Linked DNA regions of Fulvivirga ulvae. The protein of the gene in region 1 interacts with the protein of each later gene in a pairwise test. Links are inferred from orthologs where the notes say so. Each region holds a gene or a part of one and is shown on either strand. Other genes may lie near its edges.

The links.
Region 2: the proteins of gyrA (region 1) and gyrB interact in binary tests that used the Escherichia coli proteins (3 or more experiments, as listed by UniProt). The link is inferred for Fulvivirga ulvae from one-to-one orthologs.

What each region holds. Positions count from the first base shown.
Region 1 is NZ_CP089981.1:5,406,848-5,415,382, forward strand. What follows is about bases 2,196-5,326. They hold gyrA (DNA gyrase subunit A), read right to left. Parts: upstream 4,987-5,326; coding sequence 2,404-4,986; downstream 2,196-2,403. Other genes in these bases: LVD17_RS22785 (tetratricopeptide repeat protein), read right to left, coding at 2,196-2,361; LVD17_RS22795 (hypothetical protein), read right to left, coding at 5,291-5,326. Outside these bases: LVD17_RS22780 (two-component regulator propeller domain-containing protein), read right to left, coding at 1-848; more of LVD17_RS22785, read right to left, coding at 1,171-2,195; more of LVD17_RS22795, read right to left, coding at 5,327-6,442; LVD17_RS22800 (hypothetical protein), read right to left, coding at 6,483-7,094; LVD17_RS22805 (hypothetical protein), read right to left, coding at 7,365-7,844; LVD17_RS22810 (COG3014 family protein), read right to left, coding at 7,967-8,535. UniProt on the Escherichia coli protein: A type II topoisomerase that negatively supercoils closed circular double-stranded (ds) DNA in an ATP-dependent manner to maintain chromosomes in an underwound state.
Region 2 is NZ_CP089981.1:6,017,384-6,023,872, reverse strand. Bases 458-3,389 are described here. They hold gyrB (DNA topoisomerase (ATP-hydrolyzing) subunit B), read left to right. Parts: upstream 458-913; coding sequence 914-2,866; downstream 2,867-3,389. Other genes in these bases: ppk1 (polyphosphate kinase 1), read left to right, coding at 2,990-3,389; LVD17_RS25215 (hypothetical protein), read right to left, coding at 458-513. In the rest of the region: LVD17_RS25220 (CoA-binding protein), read left to right, coding at 1-154; more of LVD17_RS25215, read right to left, coding at 166-457; more of ppk1, read left to right, coding at 3,390-5,179; LVD17_RS25200 (Ppx/GppA phosphatase family protein), read right to left, coding at 5,180-6,079. UniProt on the Escherichia coli protein: DNA gyrase negatively supercoils closed circular double-stranded DNA in an ATP-dependent manner to maintain chromosomes in an underwound state.

The sequences.
Region 1 (8,535 bases):
TCTTCCAGTATTGACAGTACTATATTGGCATTAAAACTTCCATTTTCGCTGGTAGTGTGGTTGATACGGGTAAAGTTATCTCTGGATTCATCGTATAAGTAAAGTCCCCGATGCGTACCAACCCATATTCTCCCGGAAGGGTCCTCGTATATTCTGGATACACGGTGCGAAGTGACATCTGCCGGCTTTTGGTTGTACAGATAACGGTTAAACTTCCCTACCCCCGGCCTTTTCAGATTAAGCCCGTTATGGGTTCCCACCCATAGGTTCCCTTGGCTGTCTTTCAGCATGCCGTAAATAATGTCATGACTGAGACTGTGTTCATCATTCGGGTTGTGTATATATTTATCCAGTACCCTCCCACTTTTAATGTCCATTTGCACAAGCCCTTTTACAGTACCCACCCACAGGTATCCGGTACTATCCCCGATAAAAACATAAACATTGTTATCGGGTAATGTGCCGGCATCTCCAGGAATATGTTTATACCGGGTGAAGGTTTCGTGCTCTATATCCATTTTATTGATTCCGGCGCTGTTGGTACCTATCCATAAATTCCCTTCGGGGTCCTCCCAAAGGGAATTGGTAAACTGATCTCCCAGGCTTGTGGGATCATTTTTATCATAATTAAAATTGAGAAATTGATAGCCGTCATAGCGGTTGAGACCTTCCTCTGTAGTGACCCAGATGAAGCCCTGCCGATCTTGTATGATCTGCCGTACGGATGATTGTGAAAGGCCTTCCTGTAATGAAAGACGCGTAAAATTAAGGTCCTGAGCCTGGCTCAAACCACTCCCCATATCGGTAAGGAACAGAAGAACAACCAACCACTTATAGAGCTTTCTCATTAGGAAACGAGGCTTTGGGACCACTTATCAATTTAGCAAATAATTCGAAAACACCTTAGGTTTTTCATAAATAGCTGACTGATAAACAGTTTTACTGCTTAATATTAGTGGGCTCAGCGAATACTCATGGTCAGCAAGTTCATGGGGTTCATTACTGCAGGTATGGATGAATGAGAATTTCTGGTGAGACGTGCCGATATCGATGTGACAACGAAAACATTGAATTAAATGGTTAATTAACCTGCAATAACCACCTGTAAATCAATAAAAAAAAAGGCCGCATTTCAGAATGCGGCCTTTTTTAACTGATATAAGTTGTTGATTATTTTCCTTCTTCGTCACCTAAAGCTTCTAACTTCTCAGTTACTTTAAGTGCCTTGTCATTCATTTTCAGCTGACTGTAGGTGTATTGTAACGATTCCAGTGCCACCCTGTTATTTGGCTCTATCTCTACTACCTTTTCCCAATAAGGCATAGCAGCTTTCAATTTGTCATTGATTGAGGTCTGCATTTCTTTGGCCTTTTTTAAGTCGGCAGAAGTTATTCCCAGATTGTTCTTTACTTTAATCAGCTCAACGGCTTCATTGTAGTTAATTACCGCAAGGTTAAATGTCGCGTTGAAATTTTTAGGATCAAGCTCAACAGCTTTTGCGTAAGCTTCCTTGGCTTTTTCATTATTACCTAACTCTTCCTGCATTACACCAAGAGTAAAGTACAGGTTGCTGTTGTCCGGTTCTTTAGCTATGGCTGATTCCAGCTCGGTTCTGGCTTCGTCAATTTTATCCATCTGGATAAGCGCGTTGATCTCGGATTTTGCAAAATCAACATTGTTAGGAAACTGCTTTTTAGCCTTACGGATCAGTTCGAGGGCCTTTTCGTTATCCTCATTTACAGTACCTTCAATATAGATCAGGTAATTGTAAATATCCTCACTGTGGTAATCCAGGTCGTTAACTAACTTGTAGAAGTTTTTAGAGGCAGTTTTATAGTCCTTACCTGACTGAGCAGCCAGACCAGCATAGATATATCCAGTGGTATCGGCAGGCTTCACCAGCTGTGTTTTTGTAAAGTATTTCACTGCTTCTTCGGTATTCTGTGCCTGGTAACCCTCTACACCTTTGTTGAGATAATGTCCCCAAAGTGTTTCAATTTGCTGACTTTTCAATATTGGTAGTCCGTTGGCATCTGAGATATAGTAATCATTGTTTCCCTTGTTCATTTGCTCAGCCTTATCAAATGCTTCCATAGCAATTTTCAATGGGTCATTGGCCAGGTTTTTATACTGAGCGTTGTTTGTAGTATCCAGTGAAGCATAGATCAAACCTCTGTAATACCAGGTTTTGCCATCATCCTTTGTTTTTTCGTGCTCAACGGCCTCATCTATGATTTCTTTGGCCTCACCAAGGTTTCCCTCGCTTCTGGCCTTCTCAGCTTGATTGATTTTAGGCTTCTTCTGGCCAAAAGAAAAACCAGCTATAGCAAAGGCAGCCAGTAATAAAATGAATCGTTTCATAATCTATTTGTTCTGTTTTAAATCAATTGGTTTTATATAAAGTTATTCTTTTTCTGAATTATTTTCCTCGTTATCATCGGCATCTTCTTTACCGGTACTGCCTTCTGTGCTGTTGGCGTCATCGATATTTTCTACCGGTGCTATCGGGTTTCCGTCCTCATCAAGCTCAATTTCCTCTTCTATCTTCTCGATTTTTTCCACTGAAGATATTTCATCATTTTCATTCAGCCTGATCAGTTTCACACCCTGAGTGGCACGTCCCATAACTCTTAAGCCGCTGACTTCCAGTCGGATTGTAATTCCTGACCTGTTGATGATCATTAGGTCATCTGAGTCAATTACTTCCTTGATTGCAACAAGCTTGCCAGTTTTCTCTGTTACATTGATGGTTTTTACACCTTTACCACCTCTTTTAGTGATTCTGTAGTCGTCTACAGGTGAGCGTTTACCATAACCTTTTTCAGATACTACCAGCAGGTTGGCTTCTTCCCTATTGATGCAGACCATGCCTACTACCCTGTCATCATCACTTTCCAGGGTCACACCTCTTACACCAGAAGCCGTTCTACCCATAGAGCGTACACCACCCTCATGGAAGTGTACTGCCTTACCATTTCTTTTGGCAATTACAATATGGTTATTTCCGTTGGTAAGCTTCACCTCAAGAAGGCGATCGCCCTCTTTTACAGTAATAGCGTTGATACCATTTTGCCGTGGCCTGGAGTATGCTTCCAAAGCTGTCTTCTTGATGGTACCATTCTCAGTACACATCATCACGAAGTTATTATTTACATATTCCTCGTCCGTGAGGCTATCTACATTGATTACAGCCCGAACAGTATCTCCCGGCTCAATATTGATCAGGTTCTGGATAGCTCTTCCTTTGGAAGTTTTACCTCCTTCAGGTATGCCATACACTTTCTTCCAGAATACCTTACCAAATTCGGTAAATATCAATAAATAATTATGCGCCCGTGCTATAAATAAATGCTCTGTAAAATCGTCATCCTTAGTGGTAACTCCTCTCGATCCCACACCTCCGCGGCTTTGGGTTCTGTATTCTGACAAAGGAGACCGCTTAATATAACCCTGATGTGAAATTGTAATAACCATTTCATCATTAGGTATCATATCTTCAACAGAGATGTCATCCGCACTATGCACGATATCAGTACGTCGGTCATCACCGTACCTTTCTTTTAATACAGTCAGCTCGTCTTTAATGATCTGCATTCTTCTGTCTTCGTCAGCCAGTATGTCTTTCAAGTCTTTGATCAGGGCTTGTACCTCAGCATATTCTTTCTGGATCTTATCCCTTTCAAGACCTGTAAGTCTCTGCAGCCTCATTTCCAGGATGGCTTTAGCCTGAATCTCTGACAGATCAAACTTTTGAATTAACCCGTCTCGGGCTTCATCCGGGTCTTTAGACTTTCTTATAAGTTCGATGACCTCATCCAGGTTATCCAGGGCTATAAGGTAGCCTTCCAGGATATGTGCTCTTTTCTCTGCTTCATCAAGCTCGTACTCTGTCCTCCTGATCACAATCTCATGACGGTGCTCTACATAGTGCTTGATGATGTCTTTCAGATTCAGCGTCTGGGGTCTTCCTTTTACAAGGGCAATATTATTTACTCCAAAAGAAGATTGTAGCTGAGTGTATTTGTACAGATGGTTAAGTACAATATTCGGAATGGCATCCTTCTTCAGGTCATACACTATTCTCAACCCGTTTCTGTCGGATTCGTCCCTGATATCAGAGATGCCGTCTATTTTCTTTTCGTTAACCAAGGCAGCAGTTTTCTCAATCATGCTGGCCTTGTTTACCATGTAAGGTATTTCGGTCACAATTATTTGTTCCCGGCCGGTACCGGTGGTTTCAAAGTCGGCTTTGGCACGCATAACAATACTACCTCTGCCGTTTTCGTACCCGCTTTTTACACCAGAATACCCATATATAATACCTCCTGTCGGAAAATCGGGAGCGGTAATATGCTCCATAAGTTCTGCAACAGTAATATCGTTGTTGTCAATATAGGCAGTAATCCCGTTGACTACTTCGGTAAGGTTGTGTGGTGCCATGTTAGTGGCCATGCCTACTGCAATACCCGAGGTACCATTCAGGAGAAGGTTGGGCAGCTTCCCCGGCAATACGGTAGGTTCTTTCAGCGAGTCGTCGAAGTTAGGCTGAAACTCAACAGTATTTTTGTTTATATCAGTAAGCATTTCTTCAGCTATTCGCTTCAGTCTTGCTTCGGTATACCTCATAGCCGCGGGAGAGTCACCATCTATGGAGCCGAAGTTTCCCTGCCCGTCTACCAAAGGGTATCGCAATGACCAGGGTTGGGCCATACGCACCATGGTAGAATAAACGGCCGCATCCCCATGAGGATGGTACTTACCCAGCACTTCCCCGACAATTCTGGCGGACTTTTTATAGGGTTTATTATAATTTACCCCCAATTCGAGCATTCCAAAAAGTATCCTTCTATGCACGGGCTTTAAGCCATCCCTTACATCCGGTAATGCCCGCGAAATAATAACCGACATAGAATAATCTATGTAGGCTCCACGCATTTCATCCTCTATATTAATCGGGATGATATTCTCATTTGCTCCTTCAGCCATATGTAATGTTAAAGTCCATTGTTATCAAAAAATCATGGCGAATTTAAGCAATTCAATCAGCAATTAACAACGTTTCCGTACAATTATTGCCTGCCACTGGCTTATTGCCATTTGATGCTCTAAATGAGGCTGCAAATGCGTTAAAACATGCTTCATTTTCACGCTCACACCCCCGCATGTACGCCTTATACCTCCACTCATCCATCTATAAAAAATACAATCCGGTTTTCAATTCATTTTGTGGTGTGTTGTAACTCTCGGAGGACAGCCATTTGTGCCTGTTTACCCGATCCGAAAGTGTCAATTAATAGGCATGTAGCTTTTTCTTGTTTTTCTTCTTGTATTTGATCAGGCGCGGATAGTTTTCTCCATGATGTGGGTTCTGCTTTTTATAGAAAGGATGCACACGGCTTCTGTACTCCCTGTTGCCATGCTGGTGGTTTACCTGAGTGGTACACTGCTTAAGAAAACATTTTCGAAGTTCAGGAATACGATAAGTGAATCCGAAACTGATATAGAAGGCGTTCATAGACTGACTTATAGACAGGTCAGTTTCGGGAATATTCAATGTGAAATTTTTAACATCAAAACTCGGTCTGACAAAAAGCCTGAAGTACTCAGACATATCACGTTCGATGGTCGGTCCGATATTAACATAAATACCCTTTTGGATAATGCTCTTATTGAATTTGTTAGTCAGGTTAAAAGCGCCTATGTTGGCATCAACCGACAGGCTGTACTCATAGTAGCGGTAAACCCTGACTCCAAGTAGGGCATAGTATTTCTTATAAAATACACTTCCAAAATTGGGCTCGTAGGTACCTATTTCATTTTCAAAATCGCTGGGCTTAAACTTACCAGGCCGGTGATATTCGAAAGTAGCCCCCCCTCCTATTCTATATCTGTCAAATTCAAGGTGTATAGACAGGTTTAAGGGAATACTCATCCCCGATCCCTTGAACTTCAAGTCTGCTGTATCTGCCTGTATTAAGAAAGCATTAGCAGGGTTAATGCTGATGTTGCTATCACTTGCTATATCGTTGAACCAGTAGGTATATCCGGTGCTAAGGCTGCCACCGCCAGTGTTGAGTTCATTGCTAAATATGACAGGTGTGGTGCCGGGTTGTTGTAATACTGAAAAATCAGAGAGATCCTGACGGTAGAAGGTGTTTCCATACCCGGTGGAGAAGCTAAAATGTAATTTACTCAATAGCTTTCTCAATCCATTATTATATTCAGGATCGGCATAAAAATGATCCAAAGGTATGGATACATTCTTCTCATCCTGCGCTAATAATTGATTAGTCGCAGCAAGGAGGAGCATGTAGAGGCAAGCCAAAAAAAATGTACGTAAGCCGTTTATGATCATTTTACGTGTCTTAAAATCAAAACCAATGCCACTTTTTTCAGGCCGTGCCCCAAGCAGCTTATGTAAGGTTTTAATTAGAACTGGCAATATTAAAAAATATTATGCTCACTGCATCACAAAAGCGATGCTATTTAACATCAAATGTCCTGCAAAAAGACTCAAAAACCGGCAAATTGTCAATGTTCAGCTTTTTCCCTATTTCAATGATCTTATCATACTCTACCTGCGAAATACTTCTGTGGTCTACGATATCAGCTTCATCATTTAGTACCATAGTGCTTAAAAAGCGAACAAATATATAAGGTACTGTCATCAGGTCCCTGGCAAAGCTTTTAACAGGATCTTCAAGGTTGCTTCCTTTCAGGTTTTTCAAAAGTTGCATATCAAAGGTTGCATCCATGGCAATGCGGATTACTTTCAGAAATTTATCTTCCCATGAATCGAAGTTTTTCAATGCAAATTTCATGGCATGAGCTACGGGGTCTACTTTAAGAAAATAACCTCCCTTTGACATTTTACGAGCCATTTTATTTAAGCCGAGTTCTTCGAATAAACTCACACTCCCATTGGCCAGAGTCAAACCCATTGCGGGAGTCATCATGATCAGCGAAAGGAAATCATGCTCTGAAATATCCAGCATACTGGCTTCTGAACTTATAAAATCTGTCCTGGTAGCAATTGTAGCTTCATGTATCGCCGGAATCTCGATCATGGTCGCTATTTCATTTTCTGAAAACATATACTTTGAGTAGTTAGCAATAAATAATTATCCAATATAGTACTTTTTTGAATAAATCAAGGATGTAATTAAGATTGAAAGGCCGGAGACTTGGCTGGAAAGTTTGTAAGTAAAAAGCAGACCATAGGAAAAAGCAGTTGTGAAAACAAGGCGAAAGGCTTTGAGGGTTGCGTAATCCTTGACAGTGCATGGTGTGGATAAAACGGAAATAAAAAAGCCTGCAAATCGAATTGCAGGCTTTTTCACTTTGTCTCCGGAGTAATTCAGTGATCAGGCATCACCATCTTCTTTAAGCTTCATCTGTGCTTCGATTTTCTCATATCTTGCTTTCAATGACTCGTCTGAAGCTAATCCTGATTTAATTGCTTTATATGTTTTTCCACCGCCAGGCAACATTTTTGTAGCCAGTACCTGCACTACTTCACCAATGGCTTCTTTTCTCTCGTCCTGCTCTTTGGTAACAAGTTCCATGAATTTTTTCTCAAATTCTTTGGCACCAAGCTCATTAAGCTTAGCCTCATCTCCTTTAGCAGCAGATAGTTCCATATATCTCTTTCCTGACATACCTTCCTGATTTCTGATCATATCATTGGTAATATCACTTATCTCTTGCTTCATGGCATCAACCACTTCCATCATCAGGGCGTATCTTCTCAAATCCTCGTTGCTGATCTCCTCATCCTGGGCAACTGCTGTATTACCAGCAACAAATAACATTAATGCAACGAATAGATAACTTAACTTCTTCATGTGTCAACTCTTTATAGGGTAATTAAATATATTTTTGTATTAATAACCTCGAATAAAGGCCTTTTAAGCAATTAAATCAAATTTTGGGATCAAAAAATGAGAAAAAACATGATTTAGTCATTTCACCAATCCAATACTGATTTATAGTCAAGGGCTGAGTATGTCTGGAATATAGTCTCTCCTTTTTGTACCTGATACTCAAAAACTTCCTCATGAGAAGTACCCGTTTGAGGTGATTTCAGCATCAAAGTTACCTTTTCCTGTCCCTGATCAAGGGGTACACGGGTGTAATAAATACTATGGGGCAATGTTTGCCAATTCCTGGTGTCCGCCTTTTCAGTCAGTGCATTCAGGAAACCAACAGCTGCTCCCAATCCTTCATCTTCTTTTCTTGCACCATGTTCGGCCGCCTTTTTCAATGCCACTCTCAATAGCGCTTTCCCAAATTCTTTGAGCATACGTTCGCGCAGGCTACGGAAAGCTATGGCGTTAACATCCTCTGCTAATTCCAAATTATAGCTTTTATTGCCTGCTTGCAGTGAGCCCTGGGTATAGTATTCCGGCCTTTCTGTATACTTTGGAAATGCCACCCTGAAAAACTCGAGGTCTTTCAGGCTCGTGGATTGATCTTCTTCATTATAAGGAACAGTAAATGGAAAGTTAAAGCCATACTCATCATTAGTAAAATTCA
Region 2 (6,489 bases), 610 kb from region 1 along the record:
GGAATGGTACGACTATATTCTGAGCCTGAAACCAAAGCGGATTATTTTTAACCCGGGTACTGAAAATTATGAACTGGAAAAATTAGCTCACAAGCAGGGAATAGAAACTGAAGAGGCTTGTACTTTGGTAATGCTACGCGTTGGTAATTATTAGGCAATGTTCCTTTATCGGGTGTAGGTTTCAGTAGCTTGATTGTTTTCAGTTGTACCGGAATATTTCAGTACAAGTTTATGCTGCGAAAATGACTCAACTTTGATGACGACCACCAGCTGGTCGAAATTAAGAGTAAAAATTTCTCCGTCAAATGTATACTCGTTCGTCAAAGATCCAGCCTGGCACCCATTACTATCTGTCATAGGTAACTCAAGCTTGTCATCAGCTATTACCAGCACCGGAGCTTCAGTCGGACAGATTTTAAACCCATCGCGTGTAGATGACTCCAGATACCATTTGCCCTTTAAGTCTTGGATTTCATAAAATTCTCTTCCATCATCACTATCACAGGCGTACATCAGTAAGGGGCAAAGAGCTGTGATAAGAAAACGATTAAACTGTTCCATATCTGAGTGAAATGCGTATCAAAACAAATTAACAGATCAGATTAATATATTGTTTTTTGGAGTTGGTTTTGGCTTGCTCTCAACCGGTTGCCAATCAGTAAATTATCGTGAAAACAGATATTGAAATTATATTGGAATAAGTGAATTTTTAATAGGATTTTAATAATGATGTTTTGTTAAATAAGTTGATAATAAACCTGCAAAAACCTTAAAAAAAATCATTAATTATTGTAGTTTTGGGAGACCTTAAAATACCTTGGTCCATGGAGTTTTACAGGTGGTTTTCTTTTCATCCACATTAGGGGATTCCAGTCGTTGGCGGCAGTGTTTTAATAGGATTATATAAAAGTTTATGAGCGATAAAGAAAATAAGAAAGAATATTCGGCAGGTAATATTCAGGTACTAGAGGGCCTGGAGGCAGTTAGAAAAAGACCTGCAATGTACATTGGTGACGTAGGTGTCAAGGGACTTCACCATTTGATATGGGAGGTTGTGGATAACTCGATAGATGAGGCTTTGGCGGGTCATTGTGATGTGATTTCTGTTACCATCAATGAGGATAATTCGATTTCTGTTTCTGATAATGGTAGGGGTATCCCCGTTGATATTCACACCAAAGAGAAGCGCTCGGCGCTTGAAGTAGTAATGACAGTACTTCATGCCGGTGGTAAATTTGATAAAGATACTTACAAGGTCTCAGGAGGCTTGCATGGTGTGGGTGTATCATGTGTTAATGCCTTATCTACAGACCTGAAAGCCGTAGTACATCGCGACGGAAAGATCTACGAGCAGGAATATAAAATAGGAGTGCCTCAATATTCGGTAAGAGAGATCGGATTGACTGATAAGACAGGAACCACTATTACCTTTAAACCGGACGGGAGCATTTTTACGGTTACAGAATTTACTTATGATACAGTTGCCTCAAGGCTTCGTGAGCTTGCCTACCTAAATGCAGGTATAAGTATTACCTTGCATGATATGCGTGAGTTGGATGACGACGGCAAACCTAAAAACGACTCCTTCCATTCTGAAGGTGGCCTGAAGGAATTTGTTCAGTACCTGGATAGTACAAGGGAAAAGCTGATCCCGGAGCCCATCTACATGGATAGTGAAAAGGGCGAAATTCCGGTACAGGTCGCCATGAGCTACAATACCTCATACAGTGAAAATGTAGTATCCTATGTGAATAACATCAACACTATTGAAGGAGGTACTCACGTAGCCGGTTTTAGAAGAGCTCTTACCAGAACACTCAAAGCCTATGCTGATAAATCTGGTCTGCTGGATAAAGTGAAGGTTGATATTAGCGGAGATGATTTTAGAGAAGGGCTTACCTCCGTAATCTCAGTAAAAGTGGCCGAACCTCAATTTGAGGGTCAGACCAAAACAAAGCTTGGTAACTCAGACGTAAGTGGGGCGGTAGATACGGTAGTGGGTGAAATGTTGAATAATTACCTGGAGGAAAACCCTAAGGAAGCCAAAGCTATTGTTCAAAAAGTTATTATAGCAGCCCAGGCACGTCATGCAGCTCGTAAAGCACGTGAGATGGTGCAGAGAAAAAATGTACTTAGTGGCACGGGACTTCCCGGAAAACTTGCCGACTGTTCAAATAATGACCCAACCGTTAGTGAGTTATATCTTGTGGAGGGTGACTCAGCGGGTGGTTCAGCTAAGCAGGGGCGTGATAGGAATTTCCAGGCTATTCTACCCCTGAGAGGTAAGATACTTAACGTAGAAAAAGCTCAGGAACATAAGATATATGAGAATGAGGAGATCAAGAATATGATCACTGCTTTGGGAGTAAGCTTTGGAACCGAAGATGATGAGAAGGCACTGAACATGACTAAGCTGAGATACCACAAGATCGTGATCATGACGGATGCTGATGTTGATGGTAGTCACATTCGTACCCTGATCCTTACTTTCTTTTTCAGGTATATGCATGCTTTGATTGAAAAAGGCTACGTATACATAGCTCTGCCACCCCTTTACCAGCTAAAGAAAGGAAAGGATGAACGCTATTGCTGGACGGAAGAGGAGAGAATTAAACTTATCCAGGAGATGGCAGGTGATGGTAAGGAAGAGTCGGTGGGAGTACAAAGGTACAAAGGTCTTGGAGAAATGAACCCGGAGCAGCTATGGACAACCACTATGGATCCGGAAAACCGAAGCCTTAAGCGGGTCACCATTGAGTCTGCTGCAGAAGCAGATCATTTATTCTCAATGTTGATGGGTGATGAAGTAGCGCCGCGAAGAGAGTTTATTGAGCGCAATGCCAAATACGCTAAGGTAGATATTTAAGATAGGTAAAACACCAATCTGAAAAGGGTTCTGTTGACTGGAACCCTTTTCCTGTTTTTAGAGGATAAAAACTTTTCGTGATTGGTTTTTTGTTTGAACACAGATGATTATTTTGTTCGAGATATGATGTTACCAGAAAAGATTAAAAAGCAAATAGCCCAGAGTGATTATGTCAGCAGGGATTTGAGCTGGCTCAAATTTAATGACCGGGTACTGGACCAAGCCAGGGATCCTGACAAAAGTATTATTGAAAGGTTAAGATTTTTGGCCATTACAGAATCTAATTTGGATGAGTTTTTCACAATCAGGGTAGGTAGCTTGTATAACTACCTGGACTATAACAAACCCAGAATAGACTATTCAGGTCTTAAAGAAATTCAGTTCAGGCAGGTAATTTTCACTCGTACCAAACAATTTTCTCATCAACAGCATAGTCTCTTCATGAATGAACTCATGCCTCTGTTTGAGCAGCATGACTTTTCCATTACCACTTATAAAAATTTAACAAGCGCGGAAAAAGGCAGAGTAAACAGTTACTTTGAAACGACGATTTACCCTATGCTTACGCCGATGGCATATGATAACTATCATACGTTCCCGATTCTTATATCCAACAGGTTGGTGTTTGGTGTAGTCACCAAGGCTGAGGATGGCAGTGTGGACTACAAGAAGCTATCTTTTATACAGATACCTTCGAACCTTCCTAAGTTTCTGGAAATTGAAAGAGACGAAGTTGTACACTTTGTTCCGGTAGAGGATATTATCCGCAACAACATTAAACATCTCTTTAGAAATGTGGAGGTCTTGTCCGTTAACCTCTTTAGAATAACAAGAAATGGCGATTTTACCCTGGAAGAGAGTGATGATATTGAAGCAAACTTCCTTGAAGAACTAAAGAAAAAGCTCAAAACCAGAAGAACAGGTCGTGTGGTGAGACTTGAAGTTTCAGGCAGACCGGATTCATGGATGCTTAAAGTGCTTAAGGAAAGATGGGATATTGATGATGACAATATCTTTAAAATAAAGAGGAAAAGCCTGCTGGATTTCACCGGGCTCTTACAAATTGTTAATCACCCTCAATTTAGAGATCTCAGGATGGAAATGCCTGTAGCAGTACCCCCGCTAAGCTACCCGGAAATTCACGATTACAATATCCTGGATGTGTTAAATGAACGGGATGTTTTGTTGCACCATCCTTACAATAGCATTGAGCCTGTACTTGAACTTTTGGAGAAAGCCGCTGAAGATGCAGGCGTTCTGGCAATTAAAATCACTATATACAGACTGGCTAAAGATAGCCGGGTTACAGCAGCTTTGCTTAAAGCAGCGGAAAATGGCAAGCACGTTTCCGTATTGTTTGAGGTAAAGGCACGTTTTGATGAAGAAAATAACCTCCGTGAGGCACAAAGACTGCAAAAGGCAGGTTGCTTTGTGATTTATGGTATAAGCAGCTTTAAAACCCATACCAAGCTACTACTTATTGTAAGAAAAGAAGGAGAAAAAGTAACGCGGTATGTACACCTCTCCAGTGGTAACTACAATGAATCAACATCAAAATTTTATACAGACCTTGGTTTGTTAACCACCAACGAGGTCTATGCCCATGATGTGTCCGAGTTCTTTAATGTTATAACCGGTCACTCCATGCCCAATGTATACCTGAACCTGATCACGGCCCCAAAAGATATGCGTCAGCAGCTGGTTGAGCTTATAAAGGCAGAGGCTGAAAATGCCAGAAAAGGTCTGCCATCAGGTATTGTGATCAAGATCAACTCTTTACAGGATAAGGAATCCATAGATGAGCTGTATGCAGCCTCTCAGGCGGGGGTGTCGATTAAACTGATAGTAAGAGGAATGTGCTGTTTGAGGCCGGGCCGGGCCGGGCTTAGTGAGAATATTCAGGTTATATCTATCGTAGGGCAGTACCTTGAGCATTCACGTATTTATTATTTTCATGGCAATGGTGATTCTAAAGTGTATATCGGAAGCGCAGATATGATGGTGCGTAGTTTTGAACGACGACTGGAATCTCTCTTTATGATTACGGATGATCTTCTTAAAAGGCAAATAATCAATATTTTACAATACAATCTTAAGGATAATGTAAATAGCTATGTAATGCATGAAGATGGAACTTACAGTAAAAAACATCCGGATGGTGAACCCGAATTCAACATCCATAAAGAGTTCTATAATGTTATAAGGGATACACTGTTAGATCTTGATCTGGCATTAAAAAAGCCCGGCCAAAAGAAGTTGCCTGAGGAAACCGTTGAAGAAAAAAGGTATATACCTGACCTTGATAAAAGTTAACTAGCTGAACTTGATCGTTTGCTTGTTGGTGTTGCGTTCATAGAGGTGTTGCATTATGCCATCTTTGAGGCCTACGTCAGGTACAATAATGTTTTTGGCTCCCGCCCATTCCATTACGGCTATATAAATTTCTGATGCAGGTATGATCACGTCCGCACGGTCAGGATTAAGCTGTAGTTCATTGATCCGGTCATCCATGCTTAATCCCCTGATAAATGTCTGGACCTCTTTGACTTTAGTCAGCGACATTTTATCGCCAGGAGATTTCTGGGCCAGCTCAAAAATCTTATTAATATTGCCCCCGGTACCAACCGCAGTTATCTTGTCCTTATATTCTACCATTTTTTCGGACACCCATTTTTTCATGTTTCTCCAAATAATTGGCGAATCATTATGCTCCAGCCTTCTGACCGATCCTATTTTAAAGGACCTTGATTCTACTTTCCTGCCTCCTTTAATAATAGTCAGCTCCGTGCTTCCACCACCCACATCAATATGAAGGTAGTTCTTCTTTTTATCAAGAAACGAACTAATGGCATTATTGATCAGAAGAGCTTCATTTTTACCATCAATCACCCGGATCTTTAGTTTTACATCTTCCTCAATTTCCTTTACTATTTCCATTCCGTTTTTAGATTCTCTCATGGCGGAAGTGGCGCATGCCATATAGTCGTCTACTTCATAAAGATCAATGAGCAGCTTAAAGGCTTTCATTAACTTTTTGAATTTAGCCTTTTTGGAAGGACTTATACTTCCCGTATTAAAAACATCCTGCCCCAACCGGAGAGGAAACCTTACATATTCTAGTTTTTTGAAATTCAGTTGCCCTTTGGTCCGTATCGTATTGGTCACCTGTAATCTTATGGCGTTCGATCCGATATCTATAGCTGCTAGTTTCAAATTGATGCTTTTTATACCTTGAACCAAAACTAAATAATAAAATTTAGCTATCAATTTTTCAAATTGATTTCTTTATTTAAATTAATCTTGTTCTTAGCATAATGAGGCATGTAAAGTGCTTTTTCTTGAGTTTCTTATTTTTGTGGCTGTCTACACATATATACACATAACAACCTTTTGAGTGGTATAGATTTTATCCAAGGTGAGGTTAAAAACTAAAGTCTGGCTCAAAATATTACTTTATGCCAAGTATTGCCAGATGGCAAAGAGATGTACCATCTATCTCTTTCTTTTAATTATAATAGGTGGAAAAATGATAAAACAGCTACCTTTGGATTCGATTGCAACCACTGGGATTGTCAATAGGGCCAGCAAGTAGAGGTAAGGATAAGAGTATCATTTATTTGTTG